Regions from separate parts of the Intrasporangium mesophilum genome, predicted to be linked through region 1. Evidence: predicted binding sites of a transcription regulator. Region 1 holds the regulator's gene; each other region holds the start of a gene.
The links. Region 1 encodes LexA, which represses DNA repair genes until DNA is damaged. Its sites were predicted from a motif close to TCGAACANNTGTTCGA; they were not measured.

Region 1 (4,636 bases):
CTCTGCGTCCCTGGTGTCTGTCGCATCCAGGGCGTGCTCGCTGGGCTCTCCAGCGCTGCTGCCAGCAGGCCCTGCGCCAGCTGGAGGTCGGTCAGCGCCGCGACGCGCACCGCCTCGGATAGGGCGGCCGTGACCTCCGCGCGCATCAGCTCGTCCTCGCGCGCCACGTGGGCGTCGAGCACGGGATCGCCCGACGTGCCACGCACGGGGAGGAAGATCTGCCCCTCGTGGTCGACCCATGCGCCCGCCGCGGCTGCTCGGCGGTCGGCCTGGTGGACCAGCTCGGCCGCCGCCGCGAGCCGTAGAGCCGCGTGGCTCAGTGCCTGACCGCTTGCCCCGATGCTGGCTGCGAGCCCGGCCAGCCTGCCGACGACCAGGGCCGACCGGTTGGTCGCGGCGGCCGACGCAAGGCCGGACCACCGGCGTTCCTGTTGGCCGCCGAGCAGGACCGTCTGGACGATCTGGCGCACCTGCTCGCGCTGCTCCTCCAGCCGGCGGCTCGTGGCCGAGAGCAGCTCGGGCCGGCTGGACCTGATGGCACCCACACTGATCGTCATGGGCCACCAACCCGTCCTCGGTCGGCCACAGCCCCTCGGTCGGCCACCACGCGGTCGGCCACGGCACGCCCCACAGCCCGCTCGACCGCGTCGTACGACTCGGCGGCCGCGACGAGCTCGCCGCCCAGGCTTCGCAGCATCCACCTCGTGTCGGACACCCGCGACTCCCAGACCGAGGCGAGCCGTGCCGCGGCGCCGGCCACGCGGCCTCCGGGCAGACCCGTCGCGACCGAGCCCATCACTGGCACGATGCCGAGCCGTTCGAGTCGCTGCAGCGCCAGGTCAAGGGCAGCGGCGCTGTCTTGCAGCGCGTCGGTGTCCACCGCATACCGCATACCTGCACTCCCTTCGTCGGAGCGAACAGGCTATGGAGGCAAGGGGATCGGTCGCATCGCGTCATCCACAGGGATGCGCACGGCGTAAGAGGCCGTCCACAGGGCGACGCACCATCGCCGGCGAGGAATGCCGTCTTGCTCAGTTCCGGGTCGAGCGAGCGCTCCGTCCCGCGCGTCAAACAGCCCGGCCCATCGTGTGACAGGCGGGGCGCGGCGCTCACTCAACACCGCCCAGGCATGGCAGAACGCCGCACCCCGATCTGGGGTGCGGCGTCCGGGCGAGAGCGGCGGGGTCGAAGCGCCGCTACCGCCAGCCGCTGAAGGTGGAGCCAACGCGGCTGCCATGGAGCCGGGCCTGTCACCAGAAGAGGGCCCGGCGGCGCGGCGTCAGGGCGTCGGGATGACGAGCCGCTGACCGATGTGGATCTGCGAGGTCGACAGGCTGTTGGCGAGCTGAAGCTCGACGATGCCGCTGGTGACCGGCAGGTCCGGCAGCTCCCGCGAGGCGATGCCCCACAGGGTCTGGCCCGGCTGCACGGTGATGACCCGCGGCTCGCTGACGGCGCCGGCGCGCTGGACGGCCGCTGCCACCCCGAGCACGGCAACAACGGCGGCGACGAGGAGCGCGATGACGAGCCGCCCGCGCCGGGTCAGACGAAGACGTGAGTGCGCCCTAGATGCCGGACCGAGCGCATCCGGACCGGTGGGCACGAGCACGAGATGGCCACGCCCGCGCGGGGACGGGAGCGGGTCGCACAGGGCCCCCTGAGCCTGCTGCCGGTGCGCTGCCTCGACGACGATGGCGCTCATGATGACCTCCCCTTGCTGCCGAACGAACAGGTGTTCGATAGAACGTCTGTACGAGTTGTAGCACGTCTGTTCGACGAAGTCGAGACACGCATCGAACAGGTGTTTGGCAACTGTGTTCGAACCTCGTACGCTGTTCTCACACCACCAACCACACCAGTCACCACTGACACTGGCCCTCACGAGCGCTCGAGCGGCGCTCACCGCAAGCCGGACATCGGGGTCTGACGAGCACGACGAAGGGGACATCATGGGCGTGACCGAGTTTCCCGACCGCGACAAGGGCGACGGGCTGACCGTGCGCCAGCGGCGTGTGCTCGAGGTCATCCGCAACTCCGTGGACCGGCGTGGATACCCGCCGAGCATGCGTGAGATCGGTGACGCGGTCGGCCTGGCCAGCCCGTCCAGCGTCTCGCACCAGCTCAACGCCCTCGTGACGAAGGGCTACGTCCGTCGCGACCCCAACCGTCCGCGCGCGATCGAGGTCGTCTCGCCCGACGCCCGCCCGTCGCAGCGCCGTGGCGACATCGACCTCAGCGTGCAGCGCCACGACCTCGAGACCGACAGCGGCGACTCGCGTCCCCAGGCGGCATACGTCCCGGTCCTGGGTCGGATCGCCGCGGGAGTGCCGATCACTGCTGAGGAGCTCGTCGACGACGTCTTCCCGCTGCCGAAGCAGATTGTCGGCGAGGGCGAGCTCTTCCTGCTCAAGGTCGTCGGAGACTCGATGATCGACGCCGCGATCTGCGACGGCGACTGGGTCGTGGTGTCACGACAGCAGACAGCCGACAACGGCGACATCGTCGCGGCCCTGCTCGACAACGAGGCCACGGTCAAGACGTTCAAGCGCAAGGACGGCCACGTCTGGCTGCTCCCCCACAACCAGGCTTTCGAGCCGATCGACGGCGACGACGCGACGATCCTCGGCAAGGTCACCGCCGTCCTGCGCCGCGTCTGAGCCGTCACCGGTCAGCTCAGCGGCGGTTCCTCCTGCAGCGATGCCAGCCACCAGCTGGGCGAGTCACCGAAGTCGGCCAGCTCGGACGGCGTCATCGTCGCCACGACCCGAAGCCACGCCTCGACCCGACCCAGTCGCGCCAGCTGCAAGGCCGCCGGCAGGGCCGCCCGGAGCTCACCGACGGGCCGAAGGTCACCCCACACCTCCGTTGCGGCGTCCGCCACCCGGCGCAACCGTGGGTCATCCACCCCGGCCTCCAGCCGGCTCGACATCACCCGCAGGGGGATGAGCAGTGACCAGAGCGGGTTCGCGATCACGGCGTCTCCGAAGTCGAAGAAGCGCAGCTGCCCGTCTGTCGCAAAGACGTTGTGCTCGTGAAGGTCGTTGTGCACCAACGTGTCCGGTAGGTCGAGCGCCTCGACCTGGGCCGCCCAGCCACGGATCACAGGATCGAGTGCGCACACCGTGGCGGCCTCGTCCGCAGGCATCCGTCGAGGGTCACCGGCTGGCAGGCCCGCGAGCGACGCGGCCCGGGCGGTCACGTAGTCGGCAGCATCCGCCGTGCGGATTCTCGTGAGCCCGGCAGCGGCGAGCTCAGCCTCGCGCCCCAAGAGCTCGCGCTGCAGGTGCATCGCCTCGACGGCGACCGTGCACCATGCGTCGATGTCGTCCTCTGGCACCATTTCGGCATAGACCGGCCCTTGGTCGGGCACGAGGTGTAGGCCACGCTCGATGTCCGCCGCGGCCACCGGGACCACCCGATCCCCGGCCAGGCGGTCGAGCACGACGAGCAGGTGCGCCTCGAAGCTCTGGTGTGCGCAGTTCTGCTTGGCCCAGAACAGTCCGCCGTCGTCGGCCCGGGCGCGCCACACCGTAGACCAGGGTCGCTGGTGCACCGGCTCGAGGCCGACGAGCTCGTGCCCGAGAGATCCCAGCGCGCCTCCCACCCACGCCTGCAGCTCGGCCGCGAAGTCGGCGGACGTCCAGCGCTCGGACGGGCCGGGGCCCGACTCCGGCAGGGCGGCATACCACCGCGGGTCAGTGCTCAAGGGCACTCCAGAGGCGGCGCAGCGTGGGGCCGAGCCTCTCGTGGACTCTCGTGGTGGCCTGGGCGTCGCCACGGGTGGCCGACCGCGTGACGATCGCCACCGGTATGCCGCGTTGATGGGCATGCCGGACGAAGCGGTAGCCGCTCATGACCGACAACGAAGAACCGAGCACCAACACGGCACCTGCGTCGTCGACAAGTCGAAAACACCTGTCCACCAACGCCTTTGGCACGGACTCTCCGAAGAAGACGACGTCCGGCTTGACGGTGTCGTTGCCGCAGACCAGGCATCGGGGTGTGTGGAAGGAGTCGACCAGCTCGTCGGCGAGCACGATGTCGCCGTCGGGGCGCACCTGCTCGCCCCATTGGGACCCGACGCGTGCCGCGGCCTCGGAGAAGCGTGCCATGAAGCCGGGGTTGGCCTCGGTCATCCGCTCGTGCAGACCCAGCCGGGTCGTGATCTCCCCGCAGATGAGACAGACCGCACGCTCGAGCGACCCGTGCAGCTCGACGACGTCCCGGGCACCCGCGGCCTGGTGCAGACCGTCGACGTTCTGGGTGATGACGGGACCGACGTAGCCGGCCCGCTGAAGGTCGGTCACGACGCGATGACCGTCGTTGGGCTCCGCCGCCTTGAAGCGCTGCCACCCGATGTAGCTGCGCGCCCAGTACCGACGACGCGCCTCGCTCGACCCCTTGAACTCCCCGAAAGTCATCGGCTGGACGCGTCGCGTGCCGTCGGGTCCGCGGTAGTCGGGGATCCCTGACTCGGTGGAGAGCCCCGCACCGGACAGGACGAGGACCCCGCCCCCCGAGACGAGGTCGACGAGGTCGTCGAACGTCCCGAGGTCGACAGGCTCCGGGAGCACCCGGTTGACACTCAGCGACCGCACTCGGACAGCCTACGTGGCGCCTCGTGCGGCCCTGGGGT
Region 2 (4,636 bases), on a different contig from region 1:
AGATGGTGTTCGACGTCGACAACTACCTCCGGCTCCGCGACGAGCTCGCCCGACGCGGCTCCCGACTGCCCGTCGTGCCCGCGATCATGCCGATCACCAACGCCCGCCAGGTCATCCGGATGGCCCAGCTGGCAGGGCAGCCGATGCCGCGAGCCATCACCGAGCGGCTCGACCGCCACGGTGACGACGCCGAAGGCGTGCGTGCCGAGGGCCTGGCGATCGCCACCGAGTCGTCGCGTCGCCTGCTCGACGAAGGTGCGCCCGGCATCCACTTCATCACGATGAACCGTTCGTCGGCGACACTCGAGGTGTTCGGCAGCCTCTGAGCCGAGAGCGCCCTACCGCGGCTCCTCGCCGGCGGTGTCGGGGTCGGCGGAGGCGGCCGACGGGGTCGGAGGGCCGACCTGCTGCGACGGTTTCCGCGGCGGGATCGGCTGGGTCGGCGGTGAGCCAGCTGGGGAGCCTGCTGGGGAGCCTGGCGGTGAGCCCGCTCGCGGGGCGGTGCGCGGGGCAGGCGGCTGCGAGATGCCGACGCGTTCACCCCAGGCGTCGTAGCGTCGCTTGAGGCGACGGATGCGTCCGGCCAGCTTGTAGACGATCCAGGCGCCCAGGGCGAGCAGGACCAGGGCGATCGTTGCCGCGGCCCAGGGGTGGGCGATGGCCAGCGCGGTGACCCCGGTGACAGTCACGTCCTCGGAGGTGCTGACGACGATGTTGCTCGCCGGTTCGGGTGAGGTGTTGATGACACCGCGCAGGCCGGCCTTGATGCCGTGCGAGATGAGGGCGGTGACGCCGCCCGTGGCCGCACCGATCGCGGCGTCGAGGCTCGCGGTGTCATGGCCGATGAGGTAGCCGATGGTCGCGCCCACGGCCGGTCGGATCACGGTGTGGATGGTGTCCCATACCGAGTCGACGTACGGGACCTTGTCGGCGACGAGCTCGACGACGAAGAGGATCCCGGCGATGACGAGCACGTCGGTGCGGGCCAGGGCATCCGGGATCTGGCTGAGGTGGAACGCCTTGTCGGCAAGGCCAAGCACGAGCACAACGAGGTACGCGTTGATGCCGCTGCCCCACCCGGTGGTGAAGGCCATGGGGATGAGCTCGGTGCCCATGTCGCTCCTTGCGTGCGGTGGCGAGAACACGGTTCCAACATCTGGGACGGTGCCCTATTCCCGGCCTGCGTGCAACGAGGTGACACGAGAGACGACACGCATGGGGCCCGATCCGCGAGCGGACGGCACCCCTGCAACCCTCCGTTCGCGGACCGGGCCCGCACGACAGACTCTGCCGGGTGGTGCGGGTGTGACGCCTGAGCACTCCTACTCACGTGGGCGATGGCCGGGGTCCGCCGACCCGACATGCGGGTGCCCTGACCCGTGTGAGCGCAGGCTTGGATGGGCGGCGATGTGGCGTGTGGGAGGGCGGGTCAGCCCGGCGGGCGGACCGAGACCGAGCGTCCGCCGGTGATCCGGACGAGCTCGTCATGTGACGTCGGAAACACGGTGTGCGGGTGACCAGCGGCCGCCCACACGACAGCCTGCTGGGCGAGTGCAGCGTCGACCAGCGTCGTCACCGGGGTCGTATGGGCGACAGGCGCGACGCCTCCGATCGCGAATCCCGTTGTGGCTCTGACGAACTCAGGGTCCGCTCTGCCAACCGACGTGAAGCCCTGCTCGGCCGCGAGGTGGCCGGTGTCGACGCGATGGCCTCCGGATGTGAGCACGAGCAGGGGGATCCGCGACCCGTCGGAGCGGGTCGCCAGGAACACGAGGGAGTTCGCGATCGCCGACACCGAGGTGCCGAGTGCCTCGGCTGCCTGGGCCGCCGTCCGAGCTGCGCCGTCGAGGACCACGACCTCGCCCGTGACGCCGGCATCCGTCAAGGCGGTGCGGACCCGTCGGACCGACGGATGGTCGAGCACGGCGGACGGGTTCTGCGGCGTCGGGGCGTCGATCTGGACCATGAGCGACACCGTAGCGTCGGCGTTCAGCCGACTCGTCGGACTCGCTTGACACGGTGTCGGCGCCGGGGGCTACGCTGTGCATATCGAACACATGTTCGAAACAGATGTTCGAGTCAGAGATCTGTCCAACCAGTATTTCAGTCAGCTCAGTCGTCGGTTGGTGTCGGGTTGCTCGTGTGGGGCGCGAGCGGCCTGGGTCGTGATGTCCGGCCTCGACGTGTCCGAGGGAGACGTGTCGTGGTGCGCAGGTTCAGCGATCCCGTGAGGGTCAAGGTCCAGGTCGCAGTGCCGGCCGAGGTGCAGGTCGCAGTGCCTGCCGAGGTGCAGGTCGCAGTGCCGGCCGAGGTGCCGGTGGGAGTGCAGCGGAACGTGCCGGTCAGACGGCTCGAGAGCGTGCCGGTCGGGGTGCAGGGGGAGGTGCCCGATGAGGCACCCACCGCCCCGGCCGGCACCCCGGACGTGCCGAGCGAGGTGCCGGTGAAGCTGCACTCGGGCGCGGTCCCCGCCGCGTTCATCTGGCGCGGCCGCCTCTATGTCGTCCGCGACGTGCTCGCCCACTGGCGGGAGCGGCGGGCCTGGTGGCGCGATGCCCTCGAGGCCGAGGAGGAGCACGTACGCCCGGGCCAGACGCTCGCCGCGGCCGCGAGCGAGCAGCACATCTGGCGGGTCGAGGCGAGCCCCGGGTGGTCGTTCGCACCCGGCGTCTACGACCTGGCCCATGACGAGGCGGCTGGCCACGACCCGAGCGACCGGTGGTCGCTCGTCCGCATCGCCGACTGACCGCGTGACTGACGAGCCATCCGTGACGAGAAAGGAGCCGATCGTGACCACCGCCCCGCTACGCAGACCGCCGATCTCGGTCGCCGTGCTCGACCTGCTCGAGCGAGCCCGCACGACCCTCGAGGCCGCGTGCCGCACCTCCGACGCGTCCGAGCGGTACCGCGACGCGCATCTCGGTGCGCTGCGGGCCGCGGCCGCGGTCGTCGCAGCCCGCACTGCGCCGACGCCGCGGTCGCGACCACGCAGTGTCTGGCAGGTGCTGCCCGGGGTCGCACCTGAGCTGGGGGAGTGGGCAGCATTCTTCGCGGCCTGCTCGGCCCACCGCTCGGTCATCGACCGTGGCGGCCACATCTCGGTCCGGGAGGCCGACGACCTGCTGCGCCAGGCCGAGATGTTCCTCGAGATCGTCCAGGACCTCCTCGGGGTGCCACTGACCATCCCGCTGCCACAGTCGATCACCCCCGTGTCGAGGAGCCGGGCGAGCGGAGCGTGACCAGTGGCATGACGAGCACCACCAGCACAGCGACGACAACCGGTACGACCAGCACGACGGACGCCACCAGCACGATCGGCGCGGCCGGCGCGACCAGCAGTGCGACGGACGCGACCGGCCGCAGCACCGGCACAGCGCACCGTGCGCCGATCGAGACCTTCGTGCACCTGCACGTCGCGTCGGGCTACTCGATGCGCTACGGCACGGCCAAGCCGCATGAGCTCGTCGAGCGGGCCGCCTCGTGGGGTCAGCCCGCCCTTGCGCTGACGGACCGCGACGGACTCTATGGCGCAGTGAAGTTCGTCCGGTCGTGCATGGACCACGGGGTCGCCCCGATCCTGGGCGTCGACCTCGCGCTCGGCGCAGATGCGCCGGAGCGCCGGGCAAAGGCGGTCCGGACCCCGGTGCGGGGCGGTGCCCTCGTCGACCCGCGGCTGCCCCGGGTCACGGTGCTCGCGCGAGGGAGCGCCGGCACCGGCCTGTCCCCGGGGGAGGGATGGGCTGCCCTCTGCCGGCTCGTTACGGCGACCCATCTGCGCGGCGAGCGAGGCACCCCCGTCACGACAGCGCGCGTCGTCGCCGACCACGCCGGAGCGCCACCTGGGCCCGGGGACCCCGCCGTCCGGCATACCGGCCCGGCGGCCATGGCGTGCGAGGAGTCGACCCGAGTCCCGCGGCTGGTCGTCCTGCTCGGGCCCGACTCCGACGTCGGCCGCGAAGTGCTCGCCAAGCGGCACGGCCGCGCCAAGGCGGCGCTCGAGCGCTGGGTGGCGCTCCTGCCACACGGCGGCGTCGTCGTCGAGGTGGTCTGCCACGGAGGCCCTGAGCACCTGCCCGGCAGCCTCGGCCAGGCGGGCCGGATGCTTGCCCTGGCGCGGGAGGTCGGGGTGCCGAGCGTCATCACCGCTGCTGTCCGCCACGCCGACCCGCAGGACGCCGCCATCGTCGACGTGCTCGACGCCGCTCGTCGGCTCGTGGCGCTCGACGAGCGCCACCTCGACCGCGTCACGACGGCGGGCCACCTGTCGCCGACGCCGCTCATGCACGCCTTGGCGCTCGATGTCGTCCAGGTCTCCGGTCCTGGCCTGGTCGGTGGCGGCGCCCTCGCGCGCGAGCAGGCCCGTGCGCTCATCGCCCGCACGACGACGCTCGCCACCGAGTGCATCCAGGATCCGCGGGCCGACCTCGGCATCGGCTCGGTGCACCTGCCAGAGCCAGGCGTCCTCGGGATCCGGGCCGGGGTCAACCCGCAGCAGGTCCTCGCGCGTCGGTGCCGTGAGTCGATCGCAGCCCGCTACCCGGGGCGCTCCGAGAGCGAGCTCGCCGCCGTGAGCGACCGGCTCGAGGACGAGCTCGCCGTCATCGACTCCCTCGGTTACGCGACGTACTTCCTCACC
Region 3 (4,636 bases), on a different contig from region 1:
TCCTCGGGGTGTTCTTCGGGCTCCTGGCGATCATCGTCGCGGGGTCGCTCATCCACCTGCCGTATGCCGTCATGAGCCCCGGCCCTACGCAGAACACCCTCGGTGTCTCCCAGGACGGCAAGCAGACGCCGATCATCTCGATCACCGGCCTGCCCACGTACCCGACCAACGGGGCGCTCAACTTCACGACGGTCAGGGTGGAGGGCGGTCCCGGGTACCCCGTCGACCTCTGGGACGTGCTGCAGGCCTGGATCGACCCCTCGCGCGACGTCCTCCCGGTCGACGACGTCTTCGATCCCGCTGTGACGCAGGAGCAGGTCGCGGAGGAGAACGCCATCCAGATGGAGGGCTCGCAGGAGGAGGCCACTGCGGTGGCGCTGCGAGGGATCGGCAAGGACGTCCCGACGCACATCGTCGTCGGCGGTCTCACCGACGCCTCGAAGGCCAAGGGTCTGCTCAAGCCCAAGGACAGGTTCGAGCAGGTGGGGGACACGCCCATCACCTCGGCCCAGAGCGTCCGCGACGCACTTCAGCAGGTCAAGCCGGGCGAGTCCGTGAAGATCCGCGTCAGCCGAGACGGCAAGGACGTCACCGTCGATGTGCCCACGATCGAAGGGCAGGGTGGACGCACCGCCCTCGGGGTGCTGCTCGGGATCGACCACGACTTCCCGGCGACCGTGAAGATCGACGCCGGATCCATCGGCGGACCGTCGGCCGGGCTGATGTTCTCGCTCGGGATCTACGACAAGCTCACCCCTGGCCCGCTCGCTGGGGACAAGGACATCGCTGGCACCGGCACGATCGACGACCAGGGGAACGTCGGCCCGATCGGTGGCATCAGGCAGAAGCTGGCCGGCGCCCGGGCTGGTGGCTCGTCCTACTTCCTCGCTCCCGCGGACAACTGCAACGAGGTGGTGGGCCACATCCCCGACGGGCTTGACGTCGTCAAGGTCTCGACCTTCGACGATGCCAGGACCGCGGTCGAGGCCATCGCCAAGGGCAACACGGGCTCGCTGCCGCACTGCTGAGGCGCCGGGCCTCAGGGCTCGAAGGTGGCCTGCAGCGCCTGGACGAGCCCTGGCGCGATGTCCTTGCCCGTGGCGACCGCGTCGTCGGAGTCGTGGTCGCGCTGGCGCAGCAGGCAGATCGACGAGCCGTCGCGCAGCACCGCGACGAGCAGGCGCACGTCCTTGCGGTCCGGGTGCGCCGCGAGGTGGTCCACGACGTCGCCCGGGCGGTCCGGAAGGTGCCGTTCGGCGTCGGGCGGCACGACCATCCGCTCGATGGCGAACGCGCACCCGTCGACCTCGTCGGGCCAGGCGATCCGTCCGAGCAGGGTCTCCAGCGAGCTCGTCGAGGGCAGGCCCTCCTGCTCGATCGCGGTGAGCGACCCCTCCGCGAGGTCCGCGGGGCCCATCTGGACGCGCAGGTGCGGCTCCCGCTCGAGCAGCTCGGCGGTCCGCACGAGTGCGAACAGCCGAGCGGGCTGGTCCCAGCCCGCCGCCGCCACATGGCGCTCGGTGTCGAGGGCGGCTATGGCGAGGGGGTCGATGACAGGCTCGGGTCTCACGCGTCCCATGCTGCCGTATGCCGTCCGACACTCGGGCGCACAGGGGTGCCAGGTCCCTGCCGGGTACCCCCTCCCGGTCGAGTGGGCGCCCCGTCCCACGCGCCCCATCCCGCCCCGCGCGCTCGCCGAGTCCTCTCTCTCCCAGTCGAGTGAGCGCCCCGCTCGCGCGGGCCCGGACCCGACACGGCCGCGGGTTGTCCACATCCCCCCGGGCCAGCGAAAACCATTGTGGATAAAGGCCGCTCAAGAACAGAGCCGCCCAGCCTATGGTCGAACGCGTGTTCTAATGGAGGGGACGAATGGAGGTTGCCGATGCCGCACCAGGTGCAAGACCCATCACCCGAGCCCGGGTTCGCCACCGGGCTGCGCGCAGCCCCGCGCGGCCGGCACCAGCCGGCCACCGTCGAGCAGGGCACGCACCGGCTGCTCGGGTCGCTGATGACCCAGCACGCCGACCAGCGCAGGCCCCACACGAGCACCCACACGCCCACCCACGCGGGCACTCACGCGAGCGCCCACGCCAGCCCAGCGGCGATACCTTCGACCCGGCCACACGCGGACGCCGAGGGCGACGCAGCCGGTGCCGCGGCCGGTGCCGACGCCGCGGGTGTAGCAGGTCTTGCGGATGCCGACGCAGCCGGTGACGCAGGTGCCGACGCGGGCGTGGACGGTGGCGGTGACCGTGAGGATGACGCTTTCGCGGCGGGGTTCGCGGCGGGGTTCGATCGTGATCTGGCGGTGTTCGAGGCCGGGGAGCGGCTCAAGGGCCAGATCGAGGACCACCAGCTGGACGCGCTGGCCCGGATGCACGCCGCCGCGCGGGCCGAGCTGGCCGCGCGGGCCGGGCAGGGCTGGGTCGGGCGGACCCCGTTCGCGGCGCGGGAGGCGGTCGTGATGGAGGTGTCCGCGGCGACCGGGCTCGGCGAGGGCGAGCTGGCCCTGCGGGTCGAGCTGGCCACCGGGCCCGCGGTGCGGGTCGGGTTCCTGCGCGAGCAGGTCCGCGCCGGGACGGCCACGCTGCGCCGCGCGGGTGCCGTGCTCGCCGAGACCACGACCCTGAGCGACGCCGGGGTGGACCGGGTCGCCCGGGCCGCGCTGGCCCCGACCCGGGACGGGGCCGGGCTGAGCGAGCGGCTGTTCCGGTCCCGGCTGCGCCGCGCCGTCATCGCCGCCGACACCGATCCCGAGCACGCCGCCGACGCCGTGGCGCGGCGCCGGGCGGCCCGGGACCGGGTCGGGGTGTTCGGGCAGGTCTTCAACGACGGCACCGGGAGCCTGACCGTGGTCAACGACGCGCCCAAGATCGCGGCCGCGCTGGACCGGGCCGACGCCGCAGCCCGTGCCGCCTGGGCCCGCGGCGACCGGCGCACCCTCGATCAGCTGCGGGCCGACTTCCTGACCGGCGCCGCCACCCACGCCTGGCCCGGCGGAGACGCCCGCAACGATGCCGCCGGCGACGGGACCGGCGACGACGCTAGCGACAAGACCGGCGCCGATGCGGTCGGCGATGCGGCCAGGGATGCGGTCGGGGATGCGGTCGGGGATCCGGGGTTCGGATTCGCGCCCTCGCCGGCCGGGCGGGTGTTCATCGTGGTGCCGTGGTCCACCGCGGCCGGGCTCGACGACGCCCCGTGCGAGCTGCCCGGGCACGGATGGGTCAGTGCCGAGGACGCCCGCGCCCTCATCACCGCCGACGGCTCGATCTGGCAGACCCTGCTGGCCGACCTGCCCACCGGGCGGGCCCTGGCCCTGACCGCCAAGGGGTACCGGCCCACCCGCGCCATCATCGAGCACGTCCGGGCCGTCGACGGCATCTGCCGCGGCCCGGGCTGCCAGATCCCGGCCCGGCAGTGCGACCTGGACCACGACCGGCCCTGGCCCCAGGGGCCCACCAGCACCGACAACCTCACCGCCAAACACCGCGCCCACCACCGGGTCCGCACCACCGGCTGGTGGACCGCCCACCGCGACCCCGACACCCTCGGCACCCCCGACACCACGGAGTGCCAGAACAACCACAACAACCAGCACGAGCAGCACGAGCAGCACGCGCAGGAGGACGAGGGCGCCGTGGGCGCCGTGCTGAGGTGGCGCACCGCCGCCGGCCGCACCTACCTCACCCACCCCAAGGACTGGCTCGACGGCCACCGACCCACCGAACCCCACACCGATCCCGAACCCGACCACAGCATCCCGCCCGACCCGTCACCCGGCCAGTCACCAGGCCAGTCACCAGGCCAGTCACCAGGCCAGTCACCCGGCGAGTCACCCGGCGAGTCACCCGGCGAGTCACCCGGTCGAGGGCCGGCGACCCACGACCCGCCACCTTTCTGAGCGACCCAGTCGGCGGCATGCCCCGCTGCCTGATGCGTGTGGTCGCGTTCCTCGGTGCCCTCGTTCTATGACGGCGCTCCTCGCTGCCTGATGTGTGGTCGCGTTCCTCGGTGCCCTGGTTGTTTGACGGCAGTCCCGGCTGCCTGGTCCTTGACCGCATTCCCTGTCTGAAGCCCGTCGGCAGACCCCCGGTGTCTGGAGCCCCGCGGCATGTTTCGACGCTTGGCCAGACGGCACGCCCCAGTGACGGGCGTCCACCGCGGAACAGTTCCTGCAGAGCCCACAGGAAGTCACCCGTGGACCTGCGGAACCCGGCGTGTGGGGCCGAGCGTTCACACCCCGGGTCACGGTGCGGTATCGCCGTGCTCAGCTCGTGCGGACGCCGGGTTATGGTTGCGGCAACGGCCGCCGGCGGCCGTGACAGCTTCGCCTGAACCTCTTCCGCCCCCGCACGCAAGGCACTCCACGTGAGCGACAGCAACTTCGGCCCCCCGCCGGGCAACTTCAACGGCGACGACTCCGGCACGCCCGGGCGCGGCGGCACGGCGGCCCTGCCGCCCACGCGACGGCCCCTTGTCACCTCCCTCGTCATCGCGGGCGCCCTCATCGTCGTCATCGCGATCCTGGCGCAGTTCTGGACCGAGGTGCTCTGGTACCAGTCGGTCGACTTCACCGGCGTGTTCACCACCCAGATCGTCACCAAGGTGCTCCTCGGCGTGGTCGGCGGACTGC

Region 2: a site for LexA is predicted at 2,050-2,065, ahead of ACYVLP_RS02345 (YbaK/EbsC family protein). Genes of this name have one in related genera too.
Region 3: a site for LexA is predicted at 1,841-1,856, ahead of ACYVLP_RS26290 (HNH endonuclease signature motif containing protein). Genes of this name have one in related genera too.

The regions. Positions count from the first base shown of each region.
Region 1 covers NZ_BAAGRF010000029.1:169,653-174,288, forward strand. The annotation lists gene ACYVLP_RS20660 (alpha/beta hydrolase) at 1-557, opposite strand, end outside; gene ACYVLP_RS20665 (hypothetical protein) at 554-892, opposite strand; gene ACYVLP_RS20670 (LysM peptidoglycan-binding domain-containing protein) at 1,280-1,702, opposite strand; gene lexA (transcriptional repressor LexA) at 1,950-2,657, shown strand; gene ACYVLP_RS20680 (phosphotransferase) at 2,669-3,706, opposite strand; gene ACYVLP_RS20685 (Sir2 family NAD-dependent protein deacetylase) at 3,696-4,598, opposite strand.
Region 2 covers NZ_BAAGRF010000003.1:212,890-217,525, forward strand. The annotation lists gene metF (methylenetetrahydrofolate reductase [NAD(P)H]) at 1-326, shown strand, start outside; gene ACYVLP_RS02340 (DUF4126 domain-containing protein) at 339-1,115, opposite strand; gene ACYVLP_RS02345 (YbaK/EbsC family protein) at 1,430-1,966, opposite strand; gene ACYVLP_RS02350 (DUF6504 family protein) at 2,204-2,746, shown strand; gene ACYVLP_RS02355 (SAV_6107 family HEPN domain-containing protein) at 2,790-3,239, shown strand; gene ACYVLP_RS02360 (DNA polymerase III subunit alpha) at 3,248-4,636, shown strand, end outside.
Region 3 covers NZ_BAAGRF010000058.1:212,135-216,770, reverse strand. The annotation lists gene ACYVLP_RS26300 (YlbL family protein) at 1-1,028, shown strand, start outside; gene ACYVLP_RS26295 (PPA1309 family protein) at 1,040-1,579, opposite strand; gene ACYVLP_RS26290 (HNH endonuclease signature motif containing protein) at 1,883-3,904, shown strand; gene ACYVLP_RS26285 (UPF0182 family membrane protein) at 4,372-4,636, shown strand, end outside.